Longimicrobium terrae: one gene and its partner. The protein of the gene in region 2 binds, or shares a complex with, the protein of the main gene of each other region. Links are inferred from orthologs where the notes say so. Each region holds a gene or a part of one and is shown on either strand. Other genes may lie near its edges.

The links.
Region 1: the proteins of dnaX (region 2) and dnaN are in contact, whole or in part, in a cryo-EM structure (PDB 8GIZ), measured with the Escherichia coli proteins. The link is inferred for Longimicrobium terrae from one-to-one orthologs.

Annotation. Positions count from the first base shown.
Region 1 is NZ_JACHIA010000007.1:186,562-197,791, reverse strand. The notes cover bases 2,833-5,760. They hold dnaN (DNA polymerase III subunit beta), read right to left. Parts: upstream 4,895-5,760; coding sequence 3,770-4,894; downstream 2,833-3,769. Other genes in these bases: HNQ61_RS14150 (peptidylprolyl isomerase), read left to right, coding at 2,833-3,574. Outside these bases: HNQ61_RS14165 (HD domain-containing protein), read left to right, coding at 1-594; HNQ61_RS14160 (SDR family oxidoreductase), read left to right, coding at 594-1,442; HNQ61_RS14155 (hypothetical protein), read right to left, coding at 1,532-1,987; more of HNQ61_RS14150, read left to right, coding at 2,150-2,832; chromosomal replication initiator protein DnaA, read right to left, coding at 5,801-7,198; rpmH (50S ribosomal protein L34), read left to right, coding at 7,805-7,957; rnpA (ribonuclease P protein component), read left to right, coding at 7,999-8,388; membrane protein insertion efficiency factor YidD, read left to right, coding at 8,370-8,582; membrane protein insertase YidC, read left to right, coding at 8,620-10,368; tRNA uridine-5-carboxymethylaminomethyl(34) synthesis GTPase MnmE, read left to right, coding at 10,588-11,230. UniProt on the Escherichia coli protein: Confers DNA tethering and processivity to DNA polymerases and other proteins. Acts as a clamp, forming a ring around DNA (a reaction catalyzed by the clamp-loading complex) which diffuses in an ATP-independent manner freely and bidirectionally along dsDNA.
Region 2 is NZ_JACHIA010000004.1:6,193-17,451, reverse strand. The notes cover bases 2,818-5,774. They hold dnaX (DNA polymerase III subunit gamma/tau), read right to left. Parts: upstream 5,407-5,774; coding sequence 3,229-5,406; downstream 2,818-3,228. Other genes in these bases: HNQ61_RS08895 (YbaB/EbfC family nucleoid-associated protein), read right to left, coding at 2,825-3,145; recR (recombination mediator RecR), read right to left, coding at 2,818-2,818. Also shown: HNQ61_RS08925 (alpha/beta fold hydrolase), read right to left, coding at 1-7; HNQ61_RS08920 (CDP-alcohol phosphatidyltransferase family protein), read right to left, coding at 24-674; HNQ61_RS08915 (GTP-binding protein), read right to left, coding at 689-1,267; HNQ61_RS08910 (roadblock/LC7 domain-containing protein), read right to left, coding at 1,280-1,786; HNQ61_RS08905 (hypothetical protein), read right to left, coding at 1,786-2,097; more of recR, read right to left, coding at 2,231-2,817; HNQ61_RS08885 (hypothetical protein), read left to right, coding at 5,895-6,059; HNQ61_RS08880 (DUF2442 domain-containing protein), read right to left, coding at 6,116-6,694; HNQ61_RS29825 (DUF4160 domain-containing protein), read right to left, coding at 6,681-6,932; HNQ61_RS08870 (YraN family protein), read right to left, coding at 6,984-7,388; aroF (3-deoxy-7-phosphoheptulonate synthase), read right to left, coding at 7,369-8,427; chromosome segregation protein SMC, read right to left, coding at 8,668-11,259. UniProt on the Escherichia coli protein: Part of the beta sliding clamp loading complex, which hydrolyzes ATP to load the beta clamp onto primed DNA to form the DNA replication pre-initiation complex.

The DNA of each region.
Region 1 (11,230 bases), on a different replicon or contig from region 2:
TGGCACGTGCACCGGGTGCGGGGGATGGCGCTGCGCCTGGCCCGCGACGAATCCGCGGACCCGTACGTGGTGGAACTCGCGGCGCTGCTTCACGATGTGGCCGACCACAAGTTTCACGGCGGCGACGAGACGGCCGGCCCCCGCGCGGCGCGCGAGTGGCTGGCGCGGGTGGATGCGGACGCGGCGACGATCGAGCACGTGGCCGACATCATCGCCCGCCTCTCGTTCAAGGGCGCGGGCGTGCCCACGCCCATGAGCACGCCGGAGGGCGCGGTCGTTCAGGACGCGGACCGGCTGGATGCCATCGGTGCCATCGGCATCGCGCGTGCGTTTGCGTACGGAGGCAGCCGCGGGCGGCCGCTTCACGATCCGGACGACGCGCCGGAGATGCACGACAGCTTTGAACGCTACAAGTCCGGCGGCGGGCCCACCATCAACCACTTTCACGAGAAGCTGCTGCTGCTGCGCGACCGGATGAACACGGCCGCGGCGCGGCGCATCGCGGACTCGCGCCACCGGTACATGCAGGAGTTTCTGGCGCAGTTCGACCGCGAGTGGAACGCGGCCGATTCGTTTTCCGACGGCGAGGGATGATGACGGACCGCAGCATGAAGGGACGCGTCTGCGTGATCACCGGCGCCACGGCGGGGATCGGCCAGGCGACCGCGGCCGGGCTGGCGCAGCGCGGCGCCACCGTCGTCCTCGTGGCGCGCAGCCGGGACAAGGCGCGTGCGTCGGCGGAGGAGATCATCCGCGCCACCGGCAACGAGCGCGTGCAGACGGTAATCGCCGACCTGTCCGTCCAGGCACAGGTGCGCGCGGCCGCGTCCGAGATCGCCGACCGCTTTCCCGCCATCCACGTCCTCGTCAACAACGCGGGAATGTACACCCGGCGTCGGGAAGTGACGGCGGACGGGATCGAGATGCAGCTGGCCGTCAATCACCTCGCCCCCTTTCTGCTCACCAACCTGCTGCTGGACCGGCTGCGCGCGGGCGCCCCGGCGCGGGTGGTGAACGTCAGCAGCGACGGGCACAAGGGCGGCCGGATCCGCTGGGACGATCCGGGGATGGCCAACGGCTACGGCGGCCTGCGGGCGTACGCCAACACCAAGCTGATGAACATTCTGTTCACGCGCGAACTGGCGCGGCGCGAGGATGTCTCGGTGCTGACGGCAAACGCGCTGCACCCGGGCGTGGTGGGCACGTCGCTGCTCTTTGGCGGGTTTGCGCCCATCAGCCTGTTCAAGCGCTTTCTGCGCACGCCGGAGCAGGGCGCCGCAACCTCCATCCATCTCGCCTCCTCGCCCGCCGTGGCAAAGATCACCGGCGGGTACTTCAAGGACGAAAAGCCCATTCAGCCCTCCGCCGCCGCCCGCGACGACGATGCCTCGCGCCGGCTGTGGGCGCTCAGCGAGCAGCTGACCGGCCTCGCGCCCCGCTGACGTTCATCCGCCGAATCATGAAAACGAGCCCCGTCCGCCGTCACAGGCGCCGGGGCTCGTTCGTGTCGGGAGATGCGCGATCGGGACTATCAACTCCGGCGTTTGGCGATCGCCTCGCGGACCTGGTGGACGACCTCCGCCGGATGCTCCACATCCACGATCAGCTTCTGGTACGCGCCGCCGTCGAGTTCGATGACGATGGCGCGCGCCGGACGGCTCACGTCCCAGAACGCGCTGTAGCCGGGGGAGACGTACGTTCCCGCGACGATCAGCCCCGGCACGAATGTTCCGGGCAGCCGGAAGCCTCTGACATTCCACAGCGAGACGTTCGGTTCTTCGCGGATCTCCGTCACGCTCGCCAGCGGGATGATCAGTCGCCGGCGCATCGCCAGCAGCACGTTCAGCCCCATGACGCGGACGATCAGCTTGTCGTCCCGGATGGTGATCTCGACCATTCTCCGTCCAGCCCTGTGCAGGAAGCAGCGTTTCGCGCCGACGGCCGCATCATCAGCCGTCCGTCGTTGCCCGTACGTCCGCTGGCGCAAAATAGTTTGCCATCACCCCGCGCACTCGTGCTATCATGCAGGCGTGATTTCCGTATTTCCGCCAATCTGAGCGCAGCCATTTGGCGCCGCCCGGTGATCCGCCGCGTCCGAGCATCTCGGCGACGAAACGCCGCGGCCGATGAAGCCCACGATCCTGGAGCCATGAAGAACACCTGGATACTCGCCCTGCTGCTCGCCGCGGCGCCAGCCCAGGCGCAGACCCGCGCCGACTCCGCGCTCGTCGGGCGGATCCTGGCGGCGGAGGACCGGCGCGATTCCACGAACGCGGCCCTGTCCGCGGGGATGCAGAGCGCTGAGCCGCGTGTGCGGGTGATCGCGCGCCGGGCCGCGCAGCGCATTCGCGATCCCAACTTCGCCGCGCGCGACTCGTTTCCCGCCGCGGCCCCGTCGCGCGCGTGGCCGGAGCCAGCGTGGCGGCTGCGCTACCGGGCGCTGGCGGAACGGAAGGATGACTGCGGAGCGATCCGCATGGCGCTGGCGGACAGCGTGTGGCAGGTCCGGCTCCGCGCGGCGGACGTGGCCGGCGCGGGGTGCGGCGCCGACTCGGCCGTGGTGCGCGTGCTGGCGGGATGGGTGGATGAACTGCCGCGCGACACGGGCCGGCGTTCCTCCGGCGGAGTGTCTTGGCACGCCGCCGCCCACGCGCAGGTCGCCCTCGCGCGGATCGCGCCCGCCGTCGCCCGGGAGCGCCTTCCGCGGCTCGCGTCGCATGCGGACTGGCACGTGCGCCTGTTCGCCGCCCGCGCCGCCGCCGTGCTCGCCGACACCGCCCGCCTGCGCGCATTCGCCCGCGACGCGGACGGCAACGTGCGCGAGGCGGCCATCGATGCGCTCTCCAAGCTGGCCGGTCATGGCGCGGACGACGTGTACCTGGCCGCGCTGGACGGAACCGATGCGCAGGCCGTGCGCGCCGCCGCCGTGGCGTTGAAGGACTCGCCGCTGCCCGCCGCGCGCATGGCGGCAAACGCGGCGTACGACCGGTGGGTGCGCCGCGCGAACGCTTCGGAGCGGGACGTCCGAGTCGCGCTGCTGGAGGCCGCCGGGCGCCCGGCCAGCGACGACCGTCCGCGTTCCGCGCGCGTGGACCTGCCCGCGGACGCCGTCGCGCTCGCGCTGGGGCGGGAAGTGCGCGTCCGCGTGTCGATGTCGCCCAGCGCCGGCGGTGGATCGTTCGTGGTGCGGCTGCGCGGCGACGTGGCGCCCGTCATGTCCGCGCGCGTGCTGGGGCTGGTGCAGAGCGGCTACTACGATGGCGGGAGCTGGCACCGCGTGGAGCCCGATTTCGTCATTCAGGGCGGCGGGCCGGGGACCAACGAGTACGTGGGATACGCGCACTACCTGCGGGATGAACTGTCGACCATCGCGCATCCGCGCGGCACCGTGGGGATGAGCACGCGCTCCCACGACACGGGCGACGCGCAGTGGTTCATCAACCTCAAGAACAATCCCAGCCTGGTGCGCGAGTACTCCATCTTTGCCGAGGTGATCGAGGGGATCGACGTGGTGGACGGCATTCTGGAAGGCGACATCGTCTCCACCATGCGAGTGGAGCCCGCCGCGCGCTGACCGAAAATCGCCCCGGATCGCGGAACGCCGACGTTGGCCTGAGAGCCGCGCCGCGGGCGGGAGAAGCTTCCTGCCCTTCTCCGCCACCGTCGTACAATCCTCCGCGCCGCCGGGGACCGTGGAAGCGGATGGAAACAGAAACGGGGGGAGCGCGATCCGGCGCTCCCCCCGTTTTCCTTCATCCACCGTACCCGGTCAGCTGAGAAGGCGCAGCGGCATGACGAGGCACAGGTAGTCCGGCGTGTCCTCGTTGCCGATGGGCTGCATGGTCGCGGCGCGCTCCGGCGCCTTGAAGCCCATCCGCACCTCGTCCGTCGGCATGTAGCGCAGCAGTTCCAGCAGGTACTGCGCGTTGAAGCCGATCTCCAGCGGATCGCCATCGTACTCCACCTGCAGCTCTTCCGTCGCGGTGCCCACGTCGGGCGTTTCCACGGCGAAGCGCAGCATGGGGCCGCCCAGCGACAGGCGGATGCGGTGCGTCTGGTCGCTCGCCACGATGGCCATGCGGCGGACGGCCGCCTGCAGCGCGCCCTTGTCCGCCACCATCGTCTTGTCGTTATCCTTGGGGATTACCTGCTCGTAGTTCGGGTACGGCCCCTCGATGAGCCGCGTGTAGATCTGCACGTTCTCGCCGCGGAAGCCGATGTGGTTCTCGCTGCGGCCCACCTCCACCGAATCGTCGGCGCGGAACAGGCGCTGCACCTGGCCCAGCGCCTTGGGGTGCACGATGAAGTCGCCCGGAGGCGCCGCGGTGTCCGCGCCGGCTCCGCCGCCATCGACGGAGAGCGTCATCTTGGCCAGGCGGTGCCCGTTGGTGGCCACCATCCGCATTTCGCCGTCGCCGAGCTGCCAGAGCACGCCGTTCAGAATCGGCCGCGTCTCCTCCGTCGATGCCGCGAACGACACGTGGGTGATCAGGCGCTGCAGGTCCTGCCCGGTGACGCGCCAGCTTTCGGCGAAGTCCACCTTGGGGAACGCGGGAAACTCGTCGCGCGGCAGGCCGTTCAGCTTGTACCGCGTGCGTCCGCTGGAGATCTGGATGGAATCGCCCTGCGTGGTGAACTCCACCGTGCCGGGCAGTTCGCGGGCGATCTCCTGCAGCTTCTTGGCGGGGGCGGTAATGGCTCCGGCCTCGGCCACGTCGGCGGCCACGCGCACCGAGACGGCGGTATCCAGGTCCGTCCCGCTCATCCGCACCGCGCCGTCTTCGGCCTCGATCAGGATGTTGGACAGCACGGGCAGCGTGGTGCGGGTGGGAATGCTTCCCGCCACCGCCGCCAGCCCCTGCTGAAGGTTCTCACGCGTGATCGTGAATCGCATACGTTGGTCGCGAACGGCTTCAGGGTGACCCGTTATCCACGGGAAGGCTTATCACCACAATAAAGATATAGATGTTCGTAACAGTAGTAGAGAGCGTGGATTCGTGCATAACTCTCTTCTACGTCCCGCAACCCGCTGTGCCGCAACGTTCTGCGGGCGTCCCGGCTCTGTGGATGCCGGTGTGTACAACTCGCGGGTTCTCCACGTTGTCCCCATTCCCACAGCCGGGGGCGGTACTCCACAACTTACCCACAAGTCGTCCACACCGGTTGTCCACGCCGCATCTGGACGGTCGTCTGTACCCTTTGCGGACAGGGATGACGGCCTGTGCGGGCGTGTCCCTCCGCTGCGCTCCGGGCCGGGCTGCGGGCGCCGTAGGCAACGATACAGCTGTTGCCAACGGCGGCGAGCCAGCCCCGCGCGCCCGGCTTCCTCGCCGACCTCCATCCCCGGGACACGCGCGCGGGTCCGTCTCGCCCCTCCGGGCCCGCATCCCTCACGTGAAGTGCGTGAGTGCTGGGTGCGTGAGTGCGGCAGCGCTGATGCTTCCGGTGCGGCTCTCCAAGTCCTTCGCCGGCGGAGAGAGGCCCCCATCCCCGACCCTTCCCCCAAAAACCCCTGGGGGAAGGGAGACTCAGCTTGGGTTCAGGCGCCGGCTCACGCGAAATCCGCCTTGCACCCACATCCCGTTGGGGTGTGCTCCCTCTCCCACATCCGTTCGTGGGAGAGGGTCGTCGTGCGCAGCACGCGGGGTGAGGGCCACAGTCGCCGGCCGCACGACCCTCCGCGTCCCGCACCTCGACCTCAACCCCGGCCGGTTATCGATGCCGCGCACCAAGCGCCGGAGTCCGTCAGCCGCTGTCCTTCGCACTCACGCACCCCGCACCCAGCACTCACGCACTTCCCCTACCGAAGTGCCGCCCTCAGCTCATCCACCCGCCGCCGCAGATCCGCGTCGCCCGCCAGGTCGTCCTCCACCTTGCTCACGGAGTGGATCACCGTGCTGTGGTCGCGCCCGCCGAACAGCTTGCCGATGTCCACCAGCGCCAGGTCGAACATCTCCTTGATCAGGTACATGGCCACCTGTCGCGGGATGGTGAGGTCCTTGGTGCGCTTCTTGGACTGCAGCGCCTCGCTGGTGGTCCCCCACGCCTGCGCCACCCGGTCGCGCACCCGCTCGGGGCTGATGCCGCCCGGCGCGCCGCCCGCCATCTCCGTGCCGATCACCGATCCCAGCGCCTCGCGGGCCAGCGCCAGGTCAATCGGGCGCCGCGTGAGCGAGGAGTACGCCAGCAGCTTGATGACCGCGCCCTCGATCTCGCGCACCGACGACGTGCGGTTGCGCGCGATGAAGGTCAGCACGTCGTCGACGTCGTGAATCTCCAGCTTGTCTTCCTCCACCTTGCGGCGCAGGATGGCGATGCGGGTCTCGAAGTCGGGGGCCTTGATGTCGGCCACCAGCCCCCACTCGAACCGGCTCACCAGGCGGTCTTCCAGCCCCGTGGCGTTGGGCGGACGGTCGCTGGTCAGCACGATCTGCCGCTGGGCGTCGTGCAGCGCGTTGAACGTGTGGAAGAACTCCTCCTGCGTCCGCTCCTTGCCTTCCAGGAACTGGATGTCGTCCACCAGCAGCAGGTCGATCTGGCGATAGTGCCGCCGGAAGTCCGCCATGGTCCCCTCCTGGATGGCGCTCACCAGTTCGTTGGTGAAGCGCTCGGAGGAGATGTACAGCACCCGCTTGTGCGGCTCGCGCTCCAGCATGGCGTGCCCGATGGCGTGCATCAGGTGCGTCTTGCCCAGCCCCACGCCGCCGTAGATGAAGAGCGGGTTGTACGCGCGGGCCGGCGCCTCGGCCACGGCGTGCGCGGCCGCGGAGGCGAGCTCGTTGTTGCTCCCCACCACGAAGCGGGGGAACACGTACCGCGGGTTCAGCGGCGCCAGGCTGGCCCCGGGGGTGGGGTTCGCGGGCGCGGGTTCCACCCGGGGCGCGGCCGGCGCGGGCACGGGCGTTGGAGGAATCTCGATGGCGGCGGGCACGGGCGCGGCTTTGCCGTTGCCCTGAAACTGTACGGAGAGGGTGAAGCGTCGGCCGAACAGGTGCTCACCAATGCGGGTGAGCATCTCGGCGTACTTCTCCTCCACCCAGTCGACGGCGAACGGGTTGGGTGTGGCGACGACCAGCAGGTCGTTGGAAACGGCGACTGCCTGCGTGGGGGCCAGCCAGGTGCGGAACGCCTGTTCCGGCAGCGCCGTTTCGGCGCTTTCCAGAATGCGCGACCAGATTTCCCCGGCGGTGAGCTCCATCAAACTTCGGCAGCGGGACGGCAGGACTACACAGAGTGACGGCCCAACGTAGAAGCGCGTTGTGGATAAGTCAAGAAAGCAGCGTAAGTACTTGGGTTTCGGCAGGTTGGCGCACATGTACGCACGGTGGCGCAAGCGGGATGCATGCGCTTCTGGCAGAGTTCCGAAGCTCCCCCGAACAGATGGACCGCCCTCTTCCGCAAGACGGTCCCGCCGCCGGTAGATTGTTTCCGCGGACGTTCAGTTCGCCGCTTCATCTACGCTGCTCTCCTGCTGCCCCTCTCGTTCCCAACGCGTGCGGACGTGAACAGATCGGGTCACACAGAGTCAACAGAGTCAACAGAGTCAACAGAGAAGAGAGACAGCGTAGAGGCGGATGACGCCCGTCACTTTCCTCCCGCCGCCGCCGGGCCGACGCTGTCCGCGCGGACCACGATCGCGAGCGGGGGACGAAGCGTGAAACGGAGGTGCCGTGAAGCGCCGTCGCCCCGGAGTGACAGCCCCCCGTTGACGGATCGGCGGAACGGGGCTAGATTACTCGTCTTTGTCGCCAAGGCCATCCGGCCGACTTTTCCTGTAAGACGCAGCACCCGAAGGGGTTGACCGATGAAGCCCAGTTACCGTCCGCGCAACCGCAAGCGGATCAACAAGCATGGATTCCGCGCCCGGATGGCCACCAAGGGCGGACGCGCAGTTCTGAACGCCCGGCGCCGCAAGGGCCGTCACAAGCTGGTGGTCGAAGTACCCACCAAGTACTGAGCGGCCCTTCGGGCGCCGCGCTGTACGCAGCCTCGCGGTCCATGGACCCGGAAGGCACGGGCGAATCGCAGGGCTTCGGCCTGCCCAGGCACGCGCGGATCACATCTTCGGATGAGATCCGCGCGCTGTTCAGACGGGGGAAGAGGAGCAAGACGCGCCATCTGGACGCGTTCGTCTCCGCTTCCCCCGTTCCGTTTGCCCGTCTGGGCGTGGTGGTTCCCAAGCACAAGCGCCGCATCGTGGAGCGCAACCTGGTCAAGCGCAGGCTGCGCGAGATCGGGCGCGCCGTGCTGCTGCCGGCGCTGCGAAACCGCGGGCTCTCGCTGGACGTAATGCTTCGTGCCCGCCCGGAAACGTATACGGCCTCGTTCGCGCAGCTGCGCGACGAGGTTGCCGCGCTTGCGGAGGAATTGTGCTCACGCGCGCGTTGATCGGGGCGATCCGCTTCTACCAGAAGGGGATCTCACCGCTCACGCCGCCCAGCTGCCGCTTCTATCCCACCTGCTCGCAGTATGGGCTCGAGGCGATGCAGCGGTACGGCGCCGCGCGTGGCGGATGGCTGCTGGTGCGGCGCCTGGCGCGCTGCCACCCCCTGTGCAAGGGCGGTTTTGATCCCGTTCCGTAGCGGAACGGCCGCCCGTCTCACGACCGGTTGACCCCTGATGGACCAGACCCGACGTCTCATACTGTTCATCGTCATTTCGACGGTGGTCATCTTTGGCTGGGCCCGGATTTTCCCCCCGCCGGCCCCACCCGCTCCCACCGCCGCCGATTCCGCCGCCGTGGCCGGGACGCCCGCCGGCACCGCGCGAACGGCGCCGCCCGCGGCCGCCCTCGCCGCGCCGGCCAACGCGCCGGACCGCATCATCCGCGTCACCTCGCCCCTGTACGAGTACCGCTTCAGCACGCGCGGCGCGGCTCTGAACGCGGCCACGCTGCGGGAGTACCGGAGCTACGTGCACAGCGGCGAGTCGGTGCAGCTGGTGCCGCGCAGCGCGCGCGACGTGCTGGCGCGCCGCGTCGTCGTCGGCCGGGACACGGTGGACTTCCGCAACGTGCCGTTCACGGCCAGCGCCGCCTCCATCAATCTCCGGGAAGGCGACAAGCCGCGTGAACTCACCTTCGTCTCCGCCAACGCGGGGCCGGTGCGGCAGGAGATCACCTACACCTTTCACGCGGACGGCTACCTGGTCGACATCCGCGGTCGCTTCACCGGCGCGCCGCGCGGCGCCCAGCTCGTGACCGAACTGGGCACGGGCATGGCGCCGCACGATGCCAAGGACCACGGCACCGCGCGCGAGCTGAACGTGGTGGCGTGGAACCAGGAGCGGGTGGAGCGCCATCCCCTGTCCCGCATCCAGACGCCGGACACCCTGGCCGGCCCGCTGGGCTGGGCGGGGATCAAGGACCGCTACTTCCTGATCGCGCTGCTCAACGGCGACCGCGGCACCTTCAGCCGGGTGCTGATGGAGCCCGCGCGCGACGTGAAGTACGCGCTGGGTCCGGATACCCTCATCTCCCCGCGCGCGCGTGCCCGTACGGTGCAGGCGCTGGCGGCGGACGGCACCTTCAGCCAGCAGGCGTACCTGGGGCCGCTGCAGCACGCGCGGCTGGCCTCGGTGGGCCACCAGCTGGAAGAGGTGCAGCCGTACGGCTACCGCTGGCTGCGGCCTGTCGTGCGCCCCATCTCCGCCGGCGTGCTGTGGCTGCTGAACGCCATGCACACCACGCTGGGGCTGCACTGGGGATGGGTGCTGATCGTGTTCGGCTTTCTGGTGCGCCTGGTGACGTGGCCGCTCAACGCCCGCGCCATGCGTTCGCAGATGAAGAACATGGCCGTGCAGCCCGTTCTGCAGGAGCGGATGAAGGCGATTCAGGCCGAGCACAAGGACGACCCGGCGCGCGTGAACCGCGAGATGATGGCGCTGTACTCGGAGCTGGGCGTCAGCCCCCTGTCGATGATGACGGGGTGCGTGCCCATGCTGATTCCCATGCCGGTGCTCATCACGCTCTTCTTCGTTTTCCAGAGCGCCATCGAGTTCCGCGGCGAGCACTTCGCGTGGTTGCCGGACCTGTCGCTGCGAGACCCGTTCTACATCCTGCCGGCGTTCCTGGTCCTTTCCATGTTCGGCCTGCAGTACGCGAGCGCGCGGATCAGCGGGATGGAGCAGAACGAGCAGGCGCGCATGATGATGTACACGATGCCGCTGATGATGGGCTTCGTCTTCTTTGCCATGCCGTCGGGGCTGAACCTGTACTACGCGGCCACCAACATCGCCTCGTTCCCGCAGCAGGTGCTGATCGCGCAGGAGCGGCGGCGGGCGACCGAGGCGCAGAAGGCGGAAAAGGCGGCCAAGGACGCCACCAAGTCCAACCTGCGCAGCATCCCCGCGCGGCGCCGCAAGAAGTAGCTCGCATTGTGGTTGATCGACAGAAGCGCCCGCTCCGGTTTCCGGGGCGGGCGCTTTTTCTTTCTTTCGATGAACGGCATCTCACACAGAGCCGCAGAGACACGGAGGAGAGGAACAGCGTATGACGGCACCCCTGTCTTTCTCTGCGCCTCTGCGTCTCTGTATGAGGTTCTTTCCGTTCGCTCTTTCGCGCGGGCGGGCGCCGCGCCATCATCCCGCATGAACTCCAGCCTTCTTTCCGCGGACACGGTCGCCGCAATCGCCACGGCTCAGGGGCGCGGCGCGGTGGCCATGCTGCGCGTCTCCGGCCCCGGCGCGTCGGACGTACTCCGTCGCGTCGCGCCCGCGCTCGGTGATCCGCAACCCCGCGTACAGCGCCTGGCCGCCATCCGCCATCCCGAGTCCGGCGAACTGCTGGACCGTGGGCTGGTGACGTGGTTCCCCGCGCCGCAGAGCTACACGGGCCAGGACACGGTGGAGATCGCCACGCACGGCGGCGTGCTGACGCCGCAGCTGGTGCTGGACGCGCTGTTCGCCGCGGGCGCGCGCCCGGCCCAGCCCGGCGAGTTCACCCGCCGCGCGTACCTGAACGGACGGCTGGATCTGCTGCAGGCCGAGGCCGTCGCGGACCTGATCGACGGCCGCTCCCCCGCCCTGCACCGCGCGGCCGTCAACCAGATGGAGCGCGGCCTGTCGCGGCGCATCTCGGACCTGCGCGATGCGGTCATCGGCACCGAGGCGCTGATCGCCTACTCCATCGACTTCCCGGAAGAAGACGAGCCGCCCATCCCGCCCGCCCGCATCCGTGCCTCCGCACTGGACGTGAGCGCCCAGCTGGATGCCCTGCTCCGCACCGCGCCGG
Region 2 (11,259 bases):
CCGTCACTCGGGGCGCGGGAGTGTCAGGGAGCGGGGGCGCGGCGGCCCCCGAACAGGCCGAAGTCGCGCAGGTAGATGTAGAGCGAATACACCGTCAGCACCACCGCCACCGTGAGCACCACCACGGTGAACACCCAGTGAAACTGCTGCCAGAAGCGCCAGAACGGCGTATCCCAGCCATTTTCGCGGGCGGCGGACTGCAGCGCGTACCAGAAGATGGCCGCGCCGATGAAGACGTTCTGAAAGACCGCCTTGAGCTTGCCGGCGTTCCCCGCCGCCAGAACGATCCCCCGCTTGGCCGCGAAGCCGCGGAACACGGTGATGAAGATCTCGCGGCCGAAGATGATGGCCATGATCCACCACGGCAGAACGCCGCCGAACCAGGGAAACGGCGTTTCCGGCTCGGCGCCGTGGCACAGCAGGTAGAAGGGGATGAACGTGGCGGCCAGCAGAAGCTTGTCGGCCAGCGGGTCCATCAGCTTGCCGAAATCGCTGATCAGGTTGCGCGACCGCGCCAGGTGGCCGTCGTACAAGTCCGAGAAAGCCGCGATCAGAAAGACGATGAACCCCGAGATGCGCCAGCCGAACGAGTCGGTCATCACCATGGGCGCGACCACCACCGCCAGGACGATGCGTCCCAGCGTGATTGCGTTCGGCAGGTTGCGCCAGGCCATTGGGGGCTCCCGGGTCAGCTGAGGGCCTTGATGACCAGCTTGCTGACCGCCTTGAGCGTGTCGAACACCCCGATGCCGCGCACGCCCACCGCCTCGAAGGTGGGCACGCCGGTGGGGTTCAGCTCCCGCTGCAGCTCCTCGAGCGAGGAGATGTTGGGAAGGTCGCGCTTGTTGTACTGGATGACGAACGGAATCTCGCGCAGGTCCAGCCCGTACTCCGACAGGTTGTCGTACAGGTTGTGCATGGACTCGATGTTGGCGTCCAGCCGCTCCACCTGGCTGTCGGCCACGAACACCACGCCGTCCACCCCCTTGAGGATGAGCTTGCGCGACGCGTTGTAGTATACCTGCCCGGGGACGGTGTACAGGTGAAAGCGCGTCTTGAACCCGCGGATGGACCCCAGGTCCACCGGCAGAAAGTCAAAGAACAGCGTGCGTTCCGTTTCCGTCGCCAGCGAGATCAGCTTGCCGCGCGTGTTGGGAGCCACCTTCTCGAAGATGTACTCGAGGTTGGTGGTCTTTCCGCACAGGCCGGGACCGTAGTACACGATCTTGCAGTTGATCTCGCGCGAGGCGTAGTTGATCATCGACATGGGCGCGGCCTCCTAGAGATCGCCGAACAGGCGGTCGATCTCATCCTCCGCCTCGTCCACAAAGCCCGCCTCCACGCGCGCGCCCTGCGGCGACGCCGCGGACCGCGCGAACAGTTCGCTGAACACTTCCGAGAGTTCGCGCACGACCGCCTTCACCTTGATCCGGATCATTCCCAGGGTGGTCCGGTTGTCGAACAGGACCACGAGGATCACCCGCCGAACCACGTCGGCCAGGTACATCGATTCCTTCTCGCCCTGGTGAAAGAGCGAGCTGAACTCGGTTTCGCCGATCATTGCCGCCAGCTGGTCGTTGGCCGAAAAATCGGCCGCCGCCAGCGACGAGAACGCCACGGAGTCAAACTCGGGCTTTTCGCCCGCCGTGGTCACCAGCTGCCCCGTGCGGTCCACCAGCAGGGCGCAGCGGGCGTTGGAGTCGTACAGAAAGCTCTGCAGAATGCGGTCGATGCGGTGAACGTCCTGTTCCTCGAACGACCAGCTGCTGGCGCCGGTTCCGGCCATCAGGCGACCTCCGTGGGGTGCCGCGAATCCAGCCCGGCTTCCAGGCGCAGCAGCACGCCCTGCGCACGCTTGCGCAGCAGCGGGCGCTGTTCCCACGCCAGAAAGTCGCGCAGCAGCAGAACCGTATCCACCGAGGCCGGAACGCCGCCCAGGTACTCCAGCGCGGCGAGCCGGCGGAGCGGATGGGGGCTGAACAGGTCGCGGCGGCTGCGGCTGATCTGGTCGCGCACCAGCAGCCCGCCCAGCGCGGCGGCGGCCGCGACGGCGAGCAGGGCGAACGTGGCGGTCCGTACGAGTCGCTTGCTTTCCATCACCCGGGAAGGAGGACGGGAATCCTGGAGTGGGGTGAACGCGGCACCAACCTAACGCGGCGATCCCCAAAAAACAAAAGGCCGCGGCGGGGCCGCGGCGGTACAGAAGCAAAAGCCGCGCTCGCGGCGCGGCCTACAGCTCGCGGCGCCCGGCCAGCGCCTCGGCGATGGTGACGCCGTCGGCGTACTCCAGGTCACCTCCCACGGGGAGCCCGCGGGCAATCCGCGTCACCCGCAGGCCCAGCGGAGACAGCAGGCGGGCCAGGTACAGCGCCGTCGCCTCGCCCTCCACGCTGGGATTGGTCGCCAGCACCACCTCGCGCACTTCGCCCGTGCCCGCGCGCGCCAGCAGCGGCGGCACGTTCAGCTCCGACGGGCCGATGCCGTCCAGCGGCGACAGGCGGCCGCCGAGCACGTGGTACAGCCCGCGGTACTCGCCGGTGCGCTCGATGGCCATGATGTCCGACGCCTCCTCCACCACGCACAGGGTGGCGGGGTCGCGGCGGGGGCTGAGGCAGATGGCGCAGGGGGTGGAATCGCTCAGGTTGCCGCACCGCTCGCATGGGCGGACCTTGTCGCGCACCTCGATGATGCTGCGCGCCAGGCGCCGGGCGTCGTCATCCGGCGCCTTGAGCAGGTGAAAGGCGAGCCGCAGCGCCGTCTTGCGGCCGATGCCGGGAAGCCGCGCGAACTCGCCCACCAGGTCGTCGATGGCCGACACGCGGCGTCAGAGCCCCGGAATGGGAAACGGAAGCTGGAGCCCGCCGGAGACCTTGCGCATTTCGTCGTCGTACATCTGCTGGGCCCGGTTCTGCGCCTCGTTCACGGCGGCGATCACCAGGTCCTCCAGCATCTCCACGTCTTCGGCCTGCACCACCGTGGGATCGATCTTGATGGAGCGCAGCTTTCCACGTCCGTCCGCGGTCACGGTCACCATGCCGCCGCCGCTGGAGCAGGTGACGGTCTTCTGGCCCAGTTCAGTCTGCAACTGAGAGATGCGGGCCTGCACCTGCTGGCCCATCTGAAGAATCTGCTGAAAGTTGTTCATCGCTCGAATTCAGGTCCGCCAAGGCGGAAAAAGAACGTCAGACCGCTTCGCCAGAGAAGCGGACGGGCGGAGGAAAATCCGCGTCAGTCCAGCAGTTCCAGGTCGAGTGCTTGTACCGCCGCCGCCAGCACCGGTTCCCCCTCCATGAGCCGGCTCAGGCGGTCGCGGCGAGCGCTTTCGGCGGTGATGCGCTGCCCTCCGGTCGCGGCCGCCGCGGCGGCGGCCGAGGCGCGGAACTGCACCGTCACGCGCTGCCCCAGCCTGCGGCCCAGCGCGTCCTCGAACGCACGCTGCGCGCCGGAGCCGCCAAACCGGTCCAGCACCACGGGGAGGACGTCGGCGGTGATGGTCGCCGGCCCGCCGACTTCGGGGCGCACGGACCGCAGCAGCGCCCGCCCGCCCGGCGGAATGCCCTCCCCCGACTCCAGCACGGCCGCCCACGCCTCGCGCACGCGCCGCAGGTCCAGCGCGCCGCCCTGGGGCAAGTCCGCCGCCACGGGCGCCTCCGACTGCATCTGCGGAGCCGGCGCACGGCTCGGCGCCTCCGCATACGCTGGAGCAGGCGTCCGGCCCGGCGCGTCCTCGTACGCGGGGGCAGACGCACGCGCGGAGGGTGCCGGGCCGGATGCGCGCGAGGGAGCCGCGGAGGGAAGGCTCGGCGGGCCGTAGTCGCTCCCATCGTCCTCCAGGTCATCCGGCGGGGGCGGCGGCGGCTCGTCGTCAAAGCGCGGCGGCCCGTCCATAAAGCGCGACGGGTTGTCGAACGAACGCGACGGCGGATCCATCCGCGGAGCCGGTGCGGGCGGCGCGGCCGGAGCGGCGGCCTGCGGACGAGGCGCGATGGCCGGCACCTCCACGCGCCGCGGCTCCATCGCCGGTGCGGGCGCCGCCGCCTGCGGAGGGGCAGCTGCCGGCGCGCTCGCGATCGGAGACGGCTCCGCCCTTACCTCCGCGACGGGCGCGGAGGGCGGAACGACCGCCGGCGGACGCGCATCCGCACGCTCCACGGCGGGAGCGGGCGCGGGGGGCGCGGTGGGTTGGGAAGGGCGGCCGGCCCGCGGCTCAGGAGCCGACGGACGACCGCCCGCGAAGTTTCCCGGGGGGTCGCCGCCCCCGCGCCCCAGCGCGGCCAGAACGTCTTCCAGGCTGACGGTGCTCTCCAGATACGCAAAGCGCAGCAGCAGCAGTTCGATCAGAATCCGCTGCTCACCACTTTTGCGGAAGCGGCCGTCCGCGTCCAGTTCCGCCACCTGCGCCAGCATACGCAGCAGGTCCCCGGGGGCAAAGCGGTTCGCCAGCTCCGCCACCGTCGGGACGAGATGATGGGGAACCCCTTCCGCCTCGCCGCCGTCCAGGCGCACGATCAGCAGCACGCGAAGGAAGTCCGCCAGGCCGCGGTAGAACTCGGCCAGGTCGTATCCCTGCTCCAGCAGCCGGCCCACGAAGCGGAACACCTCCGCCGGGCGCCGGTCGGCGATGATGCCGAACAGCTCAAGGAACACCTCCGTGCCCACCAGCCCCAGAATGCGACGCACGTCATCCGCCGTGGGCGCGCCTTCGGTGAAGCTGAGGACCTGGTCCATCAGCGACAGGCCGTCGCGCATCCCGCCGTCCGCCTTCTGGGCGATGGGAAGCAGGACCTCGTCGCCGACCTCGATCCCTTCCGCGGCCAGCACGGTCCGCAGGCGCGCCACCAGATCCACCGTGGCGATGCGGTGGAAGTCGAATCGCTGGCAGCGCGACAGGATGGGCGGCGCCGCCTGCTGAATCTTCTGCGGCTCCGTGGTGGCGAAGACGAAGATGACGCGCGGGGGCGGCTCTTCCAGGATCTTGAGCAGCGCGTTCCACGCCTCGCGCGTCAGCATATGCGCTTCGTCGATGATGTAGACCTTGAAGCGGTCTTCCTCCGACGGGGCGTACATGGCGCGCTCGCGCAGCTCGCGGGCGTCGTCCACGCCGCGGTTGCTGGCGGCGTCGATCTCCACCACGTCCAGCGAGGTGCGCCCCGCCCAGATGCGCTCGCAGCTGTCGCACACGCCGCAGGGTTCGCCCTCTTCCGTGCGGTTGGGGCAGTTGAGCGCCATGGCCAGCACGCGCGCCAGCGTGGTCTTGCCCACGCCGCGCGGCCCGCAGAACAGGTACGCGTGCGCCACGCGGTTGCGCTGCACGGCGGCGCGCAGCGTCTGCGAAACGTGCTCCTGCGTCGCCACTTCGGCAAAGTGGCGCGGACGATAGCGGCGTGCGAGTGCGGTGCGGGACACGGAACTGCCGGGGAACGCGGGGTGAACTTCTGACAGCGTGCAATATAGCCCGGCGTGCAAGCCACCTCAACGGCGGCGGCGTGGACGGGCGGCCGTGGGAAACGGGGCCGGGAATGCTCCGCGACGGCACTCCGGGCACTGGCGGCATTCCTTATCCGCCGTTACGTTGGATTACAGCCGTCCCGTTCCGGGGGATTGGCGGCGGGTGAATCGGCGTCCGCCGACCGGACATCGCACAGGAGGAGTCACGCCATGCCCAGGCTTCAGATGAACGTGGAGGCCCTCGAGGTTACCTCGTTCGAAACCGCGGACGCGCGTACCGATCTGCTCGCCGCCGACAAGGCGCGCGCCGCGCGCCACCCAGATCGGTTGCCAGTCGTACCGCATCTCGGACTGCGACACGCTCTGCTGCTGAGCGCGGAACCCGCCGCGCCGCAACGCACGGCCGCCCCAAGGCGAGCCGTCACTTTCCCCACGAGGAGACCACGATGGCCAATCTGCGGATGGACACGGAATCGCTCACCGTCACGACGTTCGAAGTCGCGAACGCCGTTCCGGAGTCGGACAGGGCGGTAGAGGCGGTGCAGGCGGCGACGGTGGGATGCCAGCCGACCCGCAACATCTGTGAATGCAACATCACGGGCTGCTGCTGACGGATGGACAGGGAAAACAGATCGGGGGCGGCGCCATGCGCCGCCCCCGATCTGTTTCAGCCTTCCCGCGTTACGGGAGAATCCGGCGCGGCGGACGATTCCGCCGGCGATGGCGGGGCCCCGGGCTCGTCATCCGCCTGTCCCCACGGGTGCTCCGGCTCGCGCAGCTGCATCGTGCCGTAGCCGGTGACGGTTGGATACTCGGCCGGGCGCACCTTCTTGCGCGGCCGGCCGCCCTTGCGGCCGTTCAGGCGCGCCGCCTTCCCCTTGGCCTCGCTGCGCGAAGCACCACCGCGCCCGGCGAACGCCTGCAGCAGGGCATCTCCCATGATGGTCGCCAGCACGCCCGCCGTAGAGATGTGCATGTCCAGTTCTTCCCAGAAGAGCCCATCTCCCACGTCATCCGTCTCAACAGCTGCGAGCTGCTCGGGCGTAAAGCCTTCCAGATACTTGTACAGGCTGGGCAGGAACGAGAATGCATGACCGAGCTTGAGCTCAACGTCGATCCGCCCGGTTTCGCGATTGTACTTCACCGACTTCGCCCGTGGCTCTGTCAGTTCGGCGATGCGGTCGGCTCCGCGGGCGGCCTCCGCCTGAGCAAGAAATTCCTCTTCCGTCAGTCTAGGGTAGTCCATGAATCCGTTCCCACGCTGCGAGTAGTACATCGGCGTGCTTCTCGACTAGAAGGCCCGCCCGGGCAGCCTCCAGAGGGGGCCCGTCACGAAACCAGACAATCCGCACGGACTCTCCACTGTGGGGCAGCAGCACCTTTACCCTGATCCCGCCCGCTCTGCGGACGTGCACATGAGGTGGCGGATGATCGTTCGGGTAAATGACGAATTTCCATCCATCTTCTCTCAATACGACTGGCATACGATAACCCAACGGCTTGGGTTTCTGCAAGCGTGGCGCTCCCTGGACGGCTCAGCCCAGGCGCCACGCGTCTTCCACGTGCTCGATGACGGGCTCGCCGCCCACGGGGAGCAGGATGCCGATGGCGTCGAAGCGGTAGGTGTCGCCGGGGGCGCCGTGGTTGTCGATCCATGCCTGCGCCACCTGCTGGATCTCGCGCCGCTTGGCCCGGGTGATGGCGTACAGGGGATGCCCGTAGCCCAGCCCGCCGCGCGTTTTTACTTCCACAAAAGCGACGACCTCGCCGCTGCGCGCGACGAGGTCGATCTCCCTGTGTCCGATTCTGTAATTGCGGTGAAGGATCTCCCACCCGCGGCCCGCCAGAAAGGCGGCCGCCATGGCCTCCCCGCGGTCGCCCAGCGCCTTGTTGGCGCCGGACGGGCGGGGCGGCGTTGGCTCACCCGGCCGCCGCGGCACCTTCCACGGCGGGAAGCGGGGCCACCATGCGCTGCCCGATCGCTTCGGCGATCACGGCGATCTGCGACATCAGTTCCTCGAACTGGTCGGGGTACAGCGACTGGGCGCCGTCGGACATGGCGTGTTCCGGGTCAGGGTGCACCTCGATCATCAGCCCGTCGGCCCCGGCGGCCACCGCGGCGCGCGCCATGGGAATGACCTTGGCGCGCAGGCCCGTGCCGTGGCTGGGGTCGGCGATGATGGGCAGGTGCGACAGCGACTTGACCACCGGAATGGCCGTAAGGTCCAGCAGGTTGCGGGTGTGCGTGTCAAAGCCGCGCACGCCGCGCTCGCACAGAATCACGTTGCCGTTGCCCTCGGCCAGCAGGTACTCGGCGGACAGGAGCAGGTCCTTGACGGTGGCCGCCATCCCGCGCTTGAGCAGCACCGGCTTCCCCGCCCGGCCGGCGCGGCGCAGCAGCGAAAAGTTCTGCATGTTGCGCGCACCGATCTGCACGATGTCGGCGTACTCCACCACCAGGTCCAGGCTTTCGGGGTCCACCGCCTCGGTGACGATGGACATTCCCGTTTCTTCGCGGGCGCGGGCCAGCAGCTTGAGCCCGTCTTCGCCCATCCCCTGGAACGAGTAGGGCGAGGTGCGGGGCTTGAAGGCGCCACCGCGCAGAATGGTGGCGCCCGCGTCGCGCAGGCGGTGCGCGATGCCGATGATCTGCTCTTCGCTCTCCACCGAGCACGGGCCGGCCATCACCGAAACCTCGCCAGCGCCGATGCGGGTGCCGTTGTCGAGCGTGACGATGGTGGGCTCCTCGCGCCATTCGCGGGACACCTGCTTGTACTGCTGCGAGACGTGAATGATCTCCAGCACGCCGTTGAGCGCCTCGATCCGGTCGGCGTTCACCTTGCCATCGTTGCCGATCAGGCCGATGGCGGTGCGCATCTTTCCGGGGATGGGGCGCGCCTCGTATCCGAGTTCGTTTATCGTGCGGACGACGGCGTCGATCTCGGCCGCCGTCGCATCATGTCTCATGACCACCAGCATGGGTCTGGATTCCTTCTGGGGAGAGCGGAGCTGCGGGGATGAATCTACCAATCCGGGGCCACAGAGTCTAGCAACGTGGGGGCACAAGCACAAGCTTAATGCGGTAGGTGGCGGCAAAGGAACGGCGGAGAGGACGGAAGCGACAGAAGCAAGTGCTCAGGATCAAGCACGACGTCCGCAAAGACGCTCCGCGCATGATCGTGTGCCACTCAGGCTGGATGCGCACCGGGCACTGCTCTTTTATGCGACCCTCTCGCCGAACGGCCACGCACCCTCCAGTTCCACGCCCACGATGGTCGACACGCCGGGCTCCTCCATCGTCACGCCGTAGATCCAGTCCGCCGCTTCCATCGTGCGGGGATTGTGGGTGATGACGATGAACTGCGTCTGCGCCTTGAAGTCGTTCAGCAGCTGGATGAAGCGGCCCACGTTGCTCTCGTCCAGCGGCGCGTCCACCTCGTCGAACAGGCAGAACGGCGACGGCTTGACCAGGTAGATGGCGAAGAGGAGCGACAGCGCCGTCAGCGTGCGCTCCCCGCCGGAGAGCAGGTGGATGCGCTGCGTCTTCTTGCCGCGCGGCGAGGCGTGGATCTCGATGGGCGACTCCAGCGGATCGTCCGGATCGGCCAGCCACACGTCTGCCTCGCCGCCCTGAAAGAGCGACTGAAAGGTGCGGTGAAAGTTCTCGCGCACGACGTTGAAGGTGCCCATGAACACCTCCTTTGCCGTGCGGTTGATCTGCCGGATGGCACTGGAAAGGTCGTCTCGCGCGCGGGTGAGGTCGCTCTGCTGCTCCAGCAGGAACTTCAGCCGCCGGTCCTCTTCCTCGTGCTCCTGCACGGCGAGCATGTTGATGGGGCCCAGCGCGTCCACCGCCTGCGCCACCTCGCGCACCTCCGCGCGCCACGCGTCCGGCGTGCCCTCCTCCACCGGCGCGGCCTGGGTCAGCAGCACCTCCCACGGGCGGCCCCACTCCGCCTCCACCCGCTCGCTCGCGCGGACGCGGCGGCTTTCCTGCTCCGCGCGCTCCAGTTCCAGACGGTGCCGCTCTTCCGCCGCTTCGGTCTCGCGCCGGCGGGAAACGCGCGCCCGCTCCTCCGCCCGCGACACCTCCACGTCCAGCTCGCCCAAGCGCGTGTCGAGGTTGGCCAGGGCGGCGGCTTCGCGGTCGCGGTCCGCGAACAGTCCCTGGACTTCGCCGCCCGCGCGGTCGCGGACGCCGGACAATCCCTCCAGCGAGCGGCGCAGTTCCTCCGCCTCCGCCTCCAGCGTGCGCCCGCGGCCCCGCGCACCCGCCGCGCCCTGCGTGGCCGCTCCGAGCGCGCGGTCCAGTTCCTTGAGCTCGCCCTCCGCGCGGGCGGCGGCGACTCGCAGCTCGCTTTCCTCGTCGCGCGCGGCTTCCCACGCGGTGTCCAGTTCGGTGAGGGCGGAACTCGTGGCCAGCGCGGCGGCGGCGACATCGGACCACGTACGCTGCAGCTCCGCCAGGCGCGCGTCCAGCGCGGCGATGCGCTCCGCCGTCTCCCGCGCCAGCTTGTTCGCGTTCCCCAGCGCGACGCCCACCTCTTCCCGCTCGCGGCGGATGCGGCCCTGCTGGTGGCCGTGCGCCGCCGCGTCCGCATCCATCTGCCGCAGTTCGCCTTCCATCCGCCGGACGTACTCCTCCGCCTCGCGCGCCTGCTCTTCTGAGATCGCGGCCTGCTCCGCGGCGGCGGCACGGTCCGCGGCCAGGCGGTCGTGATCGGCCCGCGCCTCCTCCACCTCCGCCCGCAGCCGGGCCAGCGCCTCGCGCCGGGCCAGGATGCCTTCGCCGGAAACGGGCTCGCCCAGGCGAATGACGCCGCGCGGATCCACCGTGTCGCCAAGCCCGTCCACGCGCGAGCCGTCCGGATACGCCTGAAGCGGATCTTCTCCCGCGACCAGCGTCAGGCCGGCGAGGAAGGTGTCGACCCACGCCGCCGCCTCGCCGTGCCCCGCCACGCCCAGCCGCGCGGAGTGGATCGCACCGACGGCCTCGCGCACGCCGGGCGCGTCCAGCGGAAGGAGGAGGAGCGTGCCGCCGCCGTCCCACTCGTCGCGGAACCAGCGGCGCACGCGGCGCGCGGCGGCCAGGTCGCGCACGACCAGCGCCTGCAGCAGCGCGCCCAGGAACGACTCCACCGCGCCGGAAACCGCCGCGTCCTCCGTGGTCGCGCGCACGAAGTCGGCGAGCGGGGCTAGGACGCCGGGAAAGCGTTCGGTCTGACCCATGATGGCGCTCACCGCGGGGCTGAAGCCCTCGTAGCTGCGCTCCAGCGCCTCGCGCGCGGACACCTGCGCGGACAGGCGCGACAGGCGGTCATCCGCCGCGCGCAGGGCGTCGCGGACGGAGGCCTCGCGCCCGCGCAGGACGCGGACTTCTTCGCGCGCGTGCTCCGCCGCGTCGAGCGCCGCGTTCAGCCGGTCGCGCAGCACCTCGCTCTGCCCGGACCACAGCTCCGTCTGCGCCTCCAGCTCCCGCAGGCTGGCGGCAATCTGCGCCTCCTGCGCGGTCAGTCGCGCAATCCGCTCCGCCGCCTCCGTCTGCCGCCGGTCCGCCGCGGCGCGCTCGCCCTCCGCCGAGGCGGTCTCGCGGGCGAGGTCGCGGGCCCGGGCGGCGGCCTCCTCGCTGGCTCTCCGGTGAGAAGCCAGTGTCGCGCGCACGGCCTCGTTCTCCTCCCGCCGCGCCTCCAGCCGCTCGCGGACACCCTCCAGCCGCGCCGCGCCGCGGGCGCGCTCCCCTTCCAGCCGTGTGGCGTCCGCCGCCATCCGCTCCGCGCGCTCGGACAGTTCGCCGCGCTCGCGGACGAGTTG